Regions from separate parts of the Zhongshania guokunii genome, predicted to be linked through region 2. Evidence: predicted binding sites of a transcription regulator. Region 2 holds the regulator's gene; the other holds the start of a gene.

Region 1 (4,527 bases), on a different contig from region 2:
ACAAAGTAACCCAAGCCAATAGAGTTGAATAACAAACTCCAAAGTAGCATTGCCTCACTGGTCATCCATACCGGCCTCTGCGTCGTTTAAAATATCATTACAGACTAGTGCAAAAAAGACGGCTTATCATAGTTATGCCACGTTAAAGTGGTATGCCGTATTTCCTTGCAAACATGCAATTCTACGCGGGTAAAATTAATTCCCGCATCCATACCCGTGGTGGCACTTAAGCGCAGTAGTTTCTTGCCGTCGCGCCACTGGCCTTCGGCATTATCTAAATACACCGACACCCCGAATTTAGAGTGTAGCATGGCGCTAACACAGGCATCGGGAAACGCCTTAAGAAACTCGGTAGTCGCGGCCTCTTCATTATCGGCGCTAATATATTCAGCTATATCAAGGGTCAGCGAGGCATTCTCAGTGATGGCACTAATAGGTTCAGTCAACTGAATAATGGTGGTGGTATCAACAAGGTCTATTGGCTTTGGAGTTAGTAAAACCGCACCGCCGAACAGCAATATTTTAAGCAAGGTCAACATGTAATGATCATCCCTGTGAATTACTCGCTAGCGAGTTCTGCCGTAAAGGCACTCACTATGAAACTACTATTGTTGAATTAGACCCAACTTCCGGTAGAACGAGCGCAAACTAATACCGGCGATTTTTGCCGCCTGCGCTTTGTCACCCTCACAATGGCTTAGCAAATCATTGAGATAGCGGGCTTCACGGGTTTTTAAATCTTCCCACACAAAGGTTTCAGGTATCTTCTTCCGAGGCGCCGCGTCTAATAAACAACGCTCGAGAATTTTAAAATCAATAATATTGGAATGCGCAAAAATGGTGGCGCGCTCCAATACATTGCGCAATTCTCGAACATTGCCGGCAAAGTGACAAGCACTGAGCATTTTAATCCCCGAATCGGTAAGACGATAATTCTCGTCGGGGCTGAGTTTGCGGAGAATAGACTTAGCAATCAAACCCACATCTTCGCGGCGCTCGCGCAGCGGTGGCAACACAATAGGGAAGGCATTAATCCGGTAATAGAGGTCTTCGCGAAACGCACCGCTGGCGACCTGCTCCATCAAGTTTTTATGGGTGGCACAAATCAAACGAAATTGCGCGCGTTTAAGCTGGGTGCTGCCCACCGCTCGATAACTACCGGTTTCTATCAAGCGCAGCAGCTTAACCTGCATGCCCAGCGGCACATCGCCAATCTCGTCCAGAAACAGGGTGCCACCCTCGGCATTTTCTAATAAACCCGGTTTATTACTCACCGCGCCGGTAAACGCGCCTTTAACATGACCGAATAACTCGCTCTCAAACAGAGTTTCAGTAAGCCCCGCACACTCCACCGTCACCATTGTGTGCTTGTGCCTAGGGCTGGCATCGTGAATGGCCTTGGCCGCCAACTCCTTGCCGGTGCCCGACTCTCCCATCAGCAGCACCGAGGTATCGCGGCTGGAAACAAGATTTATCATCTCAACCAAGCGGTTAAACGCTGGGCTGCGGCCTACCATTTGCTGAGTACTAAATTCTGCGCTGGCAATGGTGACCGGTTTTAAAATCTCAACAAAATACTTTAGCTCGCCATCCTCGCCGCGAATCGGCAGCATTTCGACATCCACATGCTCTTTGCCACGGGGCGTACTGTGAATATGCAGTACCCGCTCTTTGCTACCCGAACTTTTACAGGCCAGCAGCGGGCAGCTTTCACCCGCCTGATCACAGGGAACTCGATAGCCATGTGAGACCTCATAACACCGAGAGCCTCGGTCGCGGGGTATCTCACCAAAGGTCTCGGTATATAGCTCATTGGTTGCCAAAATTTCGTAATCCGCCGACACCAAGATGGCAGGGTAATCAAAGCCATCAAGCATGAGAGCAACATTGCGGTCTGAGTCTTTTGCGATTAGCTGCATAGCTTTGCCATTTTTGTCTAAGTATTTTGCCAATAATGGCAATTAACCGTATTCAATACTAGCGCAGACATTGGCGGCGCGCATCACCGAGGTATTTAATGCAACAGAAACAAAAGCTTAGTAATTAAAATTACACCTAACGCGGATCTGGCACCGGCCTTGCTCTCTATTGTGTAATTGTCAGCATTTGGGCTGCGCTCAGCCATACCAAACAAGCATCGCCCCCGGCGGCCAACCAATTTAGGAGGATGAATATGGATTTCGACCCCTTTGTGCTGGCGCGCATTCAGTTTGCTACCAATATCAGCTTTCATATTTTATTCCCGGCCATCTCCATAGGCCTGGGCTGGATTCTGCTGTTCTTTCGGCTGCGCTTCACCCAAACCGGCGACCAAGCTTGGGAGTACGCCTATCTCTTTTGGGTAAAAATTTTTGCACTTACCTTTGCTATGGGGGTGGTGTCGGGTATTACCATGAGCTTTCAATTTGGCACCAACTGGCCGGGCTTTATGGAAAAAGCCGGCAATGTGGCTGGGCCGCTGCTGGGCTACGAAGTACTCAGCGCATTTTTCTTAGAAGCATCGTTCCTCGGCATTATGTTGTTCGGCAAAGACCGCGTGTCTAACCGCATGCATTTAATCAGCTCCTTCCTGGTGGCCTTTGGCACCACCCTGTCGGCGTTCTGGATTCTGAGCCTCAACTCATGGATGCAAACCCCCACCGGCTACTATCTTGAAAATGGCGTGGTGATGGTCGACAGCTGGATGGAGGTAATCTTTAACCCCTCCTTCCCCTACCGCTTTTTCCATATGCTCATCGCCTGCATGTTGACCTCGGCCTTTGTGGTTGCCGGTGTTAGCGCCTGGCGGGCACTGCGCAATGTCGACGGCCCCGCTACCTGGAAGGTGATGAAAACCGGCGTGGTCATCGCCGCCGTACTCGCCCCCATTCAAATACTGGTTGGCGACTTTCACGGTTTGAACACTCTAGAACATCAGCCCGCCAAAATAGCGGCCATGGAAGCCGTGTGGGAAACCAAAAAAGGCGCGCCCTTTACGCTATTTGCGCTACCCGACGAAACCACTCAAACCAACCGTTATGCGATTGAAGTGCCCTATGCGGCGAGTTTTATTCTTACCCACGACCCAATGGGTGAAGTAAAAGGCCTCAACGAATTTAAAGGTGAGCATCCACCCGTCGCCATGGTGTTCTGGTCATTTCGCGTAATGTTAGCGATGGGCGGCCTAATGCTGCTGGTGTCGTGGTGGGCAGCGTGGCAGTTACGCGGCAAAAGCACCCCCACCAAAGCCCTGCTCTACGCGCTCTCGGCCATGACCTTCTCGGGCTGGATCGCCGTTTTAGCGGGTTGGTATGTTACCGAAATTGGCCGCCAGCCGTGGATCGTCACCGGCGTGCTCAAAGTGCAAGACGTAGTTGCCGATCATAGCAGCGCCACGGTGGGCGGCACCTTGATCGGTTATGTATTGCTCTACGGCTTTTTGCTCGCCTCGTATATTGGCGCCCTACTCAACTTGTCGCGCAAACCCGCAGCGTCACTAAGCCTAACGGCGATCAGCGCCCCCCAAACCGCTAACAAGGAGGCCTGAGCAATGGAATATTGGCTGCCAATAATTTACATGGGCATCATGGGCTTAGCACTGCTGATCTACGTGATTCTCGACGGCTACGACCTTGGTGTTGGCATGTTAGTGCCGCTGGCTGGCGAGGCCGAAAAAGACATGATGATCGCCTCCATAGGCCCCTTCTGGGATGCCAATGAAACGTGGATCGTACTGGGGGTTGGCGTGCTGCTTATCGCCTTTCCCGTTGCCCACGGCATTATTCTCACCAGCCTGTATTTACCCGTCACCATTATGTTGATGGGTTTAATACTGCGCGGCGTAGCCTTTGATTTGCGCGTAAAAGCCGGCGACCACCGCCGCGGCCTGTGGAATAAGGCCTTCTTTGCTGGCTCGTTAATCGCCTCCGTAGCACAGGGCTGGATGCTCGGCGCCTACATCACCGGCTTGCAGCACAGCGCCACCAGCTTATTGTTCTCTGCGCTTATTGCCATGACTCTGCCCGCCCTCTACCTGATTTTAGGCTGCGGCTGGCTGCTCATGAAAACCGACGGCGAGTTGCGCAACAAGGCTATCGGCTGGGCGCGCATGGCCATCTGGCCCATGGGCTTGGGCCTGTTTATGGTGTCTATCGCCACCCCATTGGTAAGCAATACTATTGCCGAAAAATGGTTCACCCTACCCAACGCCCTGTATTTAATGCCGATCCCCATAATTTGCCTATTTTGCTACGGCCTTATTGTGGTGGTATTAAACAAACCCAAGATGCTCAGCACCGGCTATAGTTGGCTTATCTATGCCTGCACCGTTGCGATCTGCTTTATGGCGAGCCTCGGCTTGGCCTACAGTATTTTCCCCGACATTATTATTGGCGGCCTCACCATTTGGGAATCGGCCGCGTCGGTGAAGTCACTGCAATTTACCTTAGTGGGCGTGGTCATAACCTTGCCCGTTATATTGTTTTACACGTTTTTTGTTTACCGAATATTTCATGGCAAAGCCACCGCGCTGTCTTATGAATAAGTTTA
Region 2 (4,527 bases):
TAAGGCACGTAAACCTTCCTGCCAGTGGGGGTTGGGTAGCATGCGTAAATCGTAGACTAGGTCAGCGTCGAGGGGTAGTCCGCGCTTGAAACCGAAGGACTTCAGCTGCACCGTTAGGCGGCTGGCGTCGGTGCCAAGAATTCGGTCGCGTATGGTCGCGCGCAATTCGTGGACGGTCATGTCGCTGCTGTCGATTGCCAGCGATGCTTCTACCACAATTGGTTCGAGGAGGATCGACTCAAGTTTGATCGCGTCGGCCAGCGGCAGTGAATCGGTTGCTAAGGGGTGGCGGCGACGGGTTTCGCTGAAGCGCTTAATTAACTTGTCGTCACCAGCATCGAGAAACACTATTCGCAGTTGAGCGTGTTTTTTGACTTGTTCACAGAGCGATTTAAACTTTGCTAAGCCAACTGGAGAGTTGCGGGCGTCGATACAGACCGCAACTTTCTGGTGGGCATTCAGCGGGTTTTGCGCTAGTTCGCGCACTAGTTCAGGTAGTAGCGACACCGGTAAATTGTCGATGGCATAAAAGCCTTCATCCTCAAGTTGGTGAAGGGCGGTACTTTTTCCGGAGCCGGAGCGGCCGCTGAGGATGATCATTTCCATTAGGGTTTCAATGCACGTTCAAGTAGCGCTTGGTCGGAGTCGGCATTGCGCAGGTCGCGACGAAACTCTTCCTCGTTAAACGCTGTGGCCAGTGCGCCGAGAACCTTGAGGTGCTCATCGTGGGCTTCGGCAGGGACAATAAGGGCGAATACGAGATCCACGGGGGCGTCGTCGATGGCCTCAAAGTCGATGGGCTGCTCTAGCTTAAGGAGCATGCCGGTGATCGCTGAGCAGCGGTTGCTGCGGCAGTGGGGAATCGCCACGCCGTGGCCGATACCGGTACTACCCAGACGTTCTCTGGCGAGCAATTCATTGAATAATTCGTCGGCGTTAAATTCGTCATTATCGGCACTGATTTCAGTAGAGATGTATTCGAGAAGACGTTTTTTACTGGTAACGGACGCACCGCTATGGGTGCGTCCTAGTGTGAGAATGGAATTGAGTATCATGGTTTCTTGCAACAGAGAGAGTGAGTGGATCGAAAGGTCTCAGCGACCTAGCGATTTTTCTTTGTGTTTAATTAATTGCCGGTCGAGTTTGTCGGTTAGGCTGTCGATTGCCGCGTACATATCCTCCGATTCACAGGTGGCAAATAAATCGGCGCCGGCAACGTGAACGGTGGCCTCGGCTTTCTGGACCAATTTTTCCACAGACAGGGTGACGTCGGTATTGGTGATATTGTCAAAGTGTCGTTGAAGTTTGCCGAGTTTTGTATTGACGTAATCGCGAAGAGACGGGGTGACGTCAACGTGGTGACCACTAACAGTAATCTGCATATTTTACTCCTTCATCGCTGAATATAACTAGCGCCTCACGGCGCGTGTATGACGACAATGACCGTAACAGGGGCACTGCCACTATACTAGTCGTTTCCGCTCGTTTGAGGGCGGAATAACCAGTGATTCTCGATATTTTGCAATGGTGCGACGGGCAACTTGGATGCCTTGCTCGCCTAGTAAGTCAGTGATTTTGCTGTCGCTCAGCGGCTTGCGCGGGTTTTCAGCGGCAACCAGTTTTTTGATTAGAGCGCGAATCGCGGTAGAGGAGCATTCACCGCCAGTATCGGTGGACACATGGCTGGAAAAGAAGAATTTGAGCTCAAAAATTCCCCGCGGGGTGTGCATGTATTTTTGGGTGGTTACCCGTGAGATGGTGGATTCGTGCATGCCCACCGCCTCGGCAATATCGTGCAGGACGAGTGGCTTCATGGCCTCTTCGCCGTACTCAAAAAAGCCGCGCTGGTATTCGACAATTTTGGTGGCGACCTTCATTAAAGTCTCGTTGCGGCTGAGCAAGCTTTTAATGAACCAGCGCGCTTCTTGCAAATTGTCGCGAATATAGTCGTTGTCGCTGCTATTGCTGCTTTTCCGCGCCAGTGCCGCGTAGTGGGCATTAATCTGGATTTTGGGGGCAATGTCGGGATTTAATTCGACCAACCAGCGATCATCCTTCTTGCTTACAAACACATCGGGAACCACATACTCGGTTGAGTCGGCACCAATGCCGTCACCGGGAGTGGGGTTGAGTGATTGAACTAATTTAATCACTTCGCGAAGCTGTTCTTCTTTCAAGCGGCAGCGGCGCATAATCTGGTTATAGTCGCGATTTCCCAATTGCGCCATATATTGGCTTACAACAAGGCTAGCTTCTTCGACGTAGGCTGTGCCTGCGGGTAATTGCTTCAGCTGAATTAAGAGGCACTCTTGTAAGTCGCGGGCAGCGACCCCCGGAGGATCAAATTGTTGAATGAGGTGTAAAACCGCATTGAACTCTTCAATTTCAATGTCTTCATTGGCAAAGCCTTCAACTAATTCTTCGGCGCTAACGGTTAGTCGGCCTTTTTCATCGATGGCATCGATAATGGCTTCGGCAATAATGCGGTCAATTTCTGACAAGCGACTGAGGTTAAGCTGCCAGCGCAGGTGGTCTTGTAGGGAGTCGGAGCTGGAGTTCCGGTAATCGTTGTTGTAGTCGCTGTCTTCCGACGAGGAGCCTGAGCCCGTGCCGCTGCCGGTGGTTTGGTAAACGTCGTCCCACTGGCTGTCGACGGGCAGATCTTCAGGTATATCACTGCGCTCAGCCCAGTCGGCGTCGGCTTCTGGTTGTGGCGCTTCTGTCTCTTGATCGCTGGTTTTTTCGGCCTTTTTGGGTTCGGCGGAGGTCGGTTCGATATTGACCTCGATGTCTTCGCCCTCGTCGCTGATTTCAAGTAGTGGGTTTGAGTCTAGCGCCGATTGGATTTCTTGCTGAAGGTCGAGGGTGGATAATTGTAATAAGCGAATCGCTTGTTGCAGCTGAGGTGTCATGGTCAAGCTTTGACCGACTTTGAGCTGTAGCGATTGTTTCATAGGCAGTGGCTTCTACAACAGGACAGTGGCAACACGAACAAATGAGTTTGTTCTACCGGCAATGATTATGCCTCTCTCTCAGTGTAGTCGGGACAATCATTGCCTGCAATACCTGTGCCGGTTCATTTGTAAAAGACTGGTAGTCTTTGAATAAAAACGTCGTGTTGCGCAATGGCGGTGGCCGTGCACTGCGACAGCCAAGTTTAGAACCTTTGGCGTGGCCGCAAAGTTACTGTTAAAACCTGTCGGGTGGGCTTATAGCGTAAATTTATCGCCAAGGTAAATGTCGCGCACAATCTGGTTGTTGAGTACGGTGTTGGCGTCACCTTCGGCGACAATACGGCCTTCGCCAACGATATAGGCTTTGTCGCAAATGTCGAGGGTTTCACGAACATTGTGATCGGTGATTAGTACGCCTATACCTCGCGCCTGCAGATGTTTGACGATATTTTGGATATCGTTTACCGAGATAGGATCGACGCCGGCAAAGGGTTCGTCAAGCAGGATAAAGCTGGGTTCGGTCGCAAGTGCGCGTGCAATTTCAACTCGGCGGCGCTCGCCGCCTGAGAGTGACATGCCCATGGATTTGCGAATATGGGTGATATGAAATTCCTGGAGGAGGGCCTCGAGTTTTTCATTGCGCTGTTTGCGGTTGAGGTCGCTGCGGGTCTCTAGAATGGCCATGATGTTATCGGCGACGCTCAATTTACGAAATATTGACGCTTCCTGGGGTAAATAACCGACGCCGTGTTTGGCGCGGCCGTTAATTGATAAGCGGGTAAGGTCGCGGTCATCGAGCCGGATCGAGCCGCGGTCGGCATTCACAATGCCTACAATCATGTAAAAACAGGTGGTTTTGCCGGCGCCGTTGGGGCCGAGTAGGCCTACTATTTCACCGCTGCTAATGGTGAGCGACACATCCTTAATGATTTCGCGGCCCTTGTAGGCTTTGGCGAGATTACTGGCTTGCAGTACGGGCATAATTAACGCGACTCTTCGCTATTGGTGCTTTCCGCTGGTGGGCTATTAGCGGGCTTGTCGTCGGCAGCGGTTTCGCTGTCGGGGATGGCTTGGGGTTGTAAGGTCATTTTAACGCGATGTTCTTTTTCATCGGTGCCGCCGTCGGCAACTACCATTTGTTTGCGGCCGCTGTACACCACGCGATCACCGGAGATCTTTGAGCCCTGGTGGGTGATGGAGGCATTGCGTTGCAGCAGAATCTCTTCCTGCTTTAGGCTGTACTCAATACGCTGAGCACTGGCAATGACCACGCCTTCATTGGCTCTGGGTTGCTGTTCGAAATAAGCGGGGCTGCCCTCGGCAATAACTTTTTCTACCTTGCGATTGGCCTCGATGATTGTAAGTTTGTCGGCGGTAATTTTGAGTGAGCCTTGGCTCATGCTGACATTGCCGATGTAGACACCTTGGTTATTTTCATAAATAGCTCGGTCGGAGCTTAGGTTTATGGCCTGCTTGCGATCTTCGGGTAAGCTCAGCGCAATGCTGCTAACGCCAAGGAGCAGCGTGGTGACTAGCGCAGCTTTAGATAGGGTCATAGTGGCCTTTTACCTGG

The links. Region 2 encodes sigma-54, which starts transcription at its own class of promoters, with help from an activator protein. Its sites were predicted from a motif close to TGGCACANNNNTTGCNNT; they were not measured.
Region 1: the regulator sigma-54 is predicted to act here: its motif matches at 2,068-2,085, upstream of AB4876_RS12990 (cytochrome ubiquinol oxidase subunit I).

What each region holds. Positions count from the first base shown of each region.
Region 1 covers NZ_JBFRYA010000011.1:61,258-65,784, reverse strand. The annotation lists gene AB4876_RS13005 (hypothetical protein) at 1-65, opposite strand, end outside; gene AB4876_RS13000 (hypothetical protein) at 105-539, opposite strand; gene AB4876_RS12995 (sigma-54 interaction domain-containing protein) at 606-1,919, opposite strand; gene AB4876_RS12990 (cytochrome ubiquinol oxidase subunit I) at 2,174-3,526, shown strand; gene AB4876_RS12985 (cytochrome d ubiquinol oxidase subunit II) at 3,530-4,522, shown strand.
Region 2 covers NZ_JBFRYA010000004.1:154,153-158,679, reverse strand. The annotation lists gene rapZ (RNase adapter RapZ) at 1-606, opposite strand, end outside; gene AB4876_RS06165 (PTS sugar transporter subunit IIA) at 606-1,055, opposite strand; gene hpf (ribosome hibernation-promoting factor, HPF/YfiA family) at 1,095-1,382, opposite strand; gene AB4876_RS06155 (RNA polymerase factor sigma-54) at 1,464-2,954, opposite strand; gene lptB (LPS export ABC transporter ATP-binding protein) at 3,210-3,935, opposite strand; gene lptA (lipopolysaccharide transport periplasmic protein LptA) at 3,938-4,510, opposite strand; gene lptC (LPS export ABC transporter periplasmic protein LptC) at 4,497-4,527, opposite strand, start outside.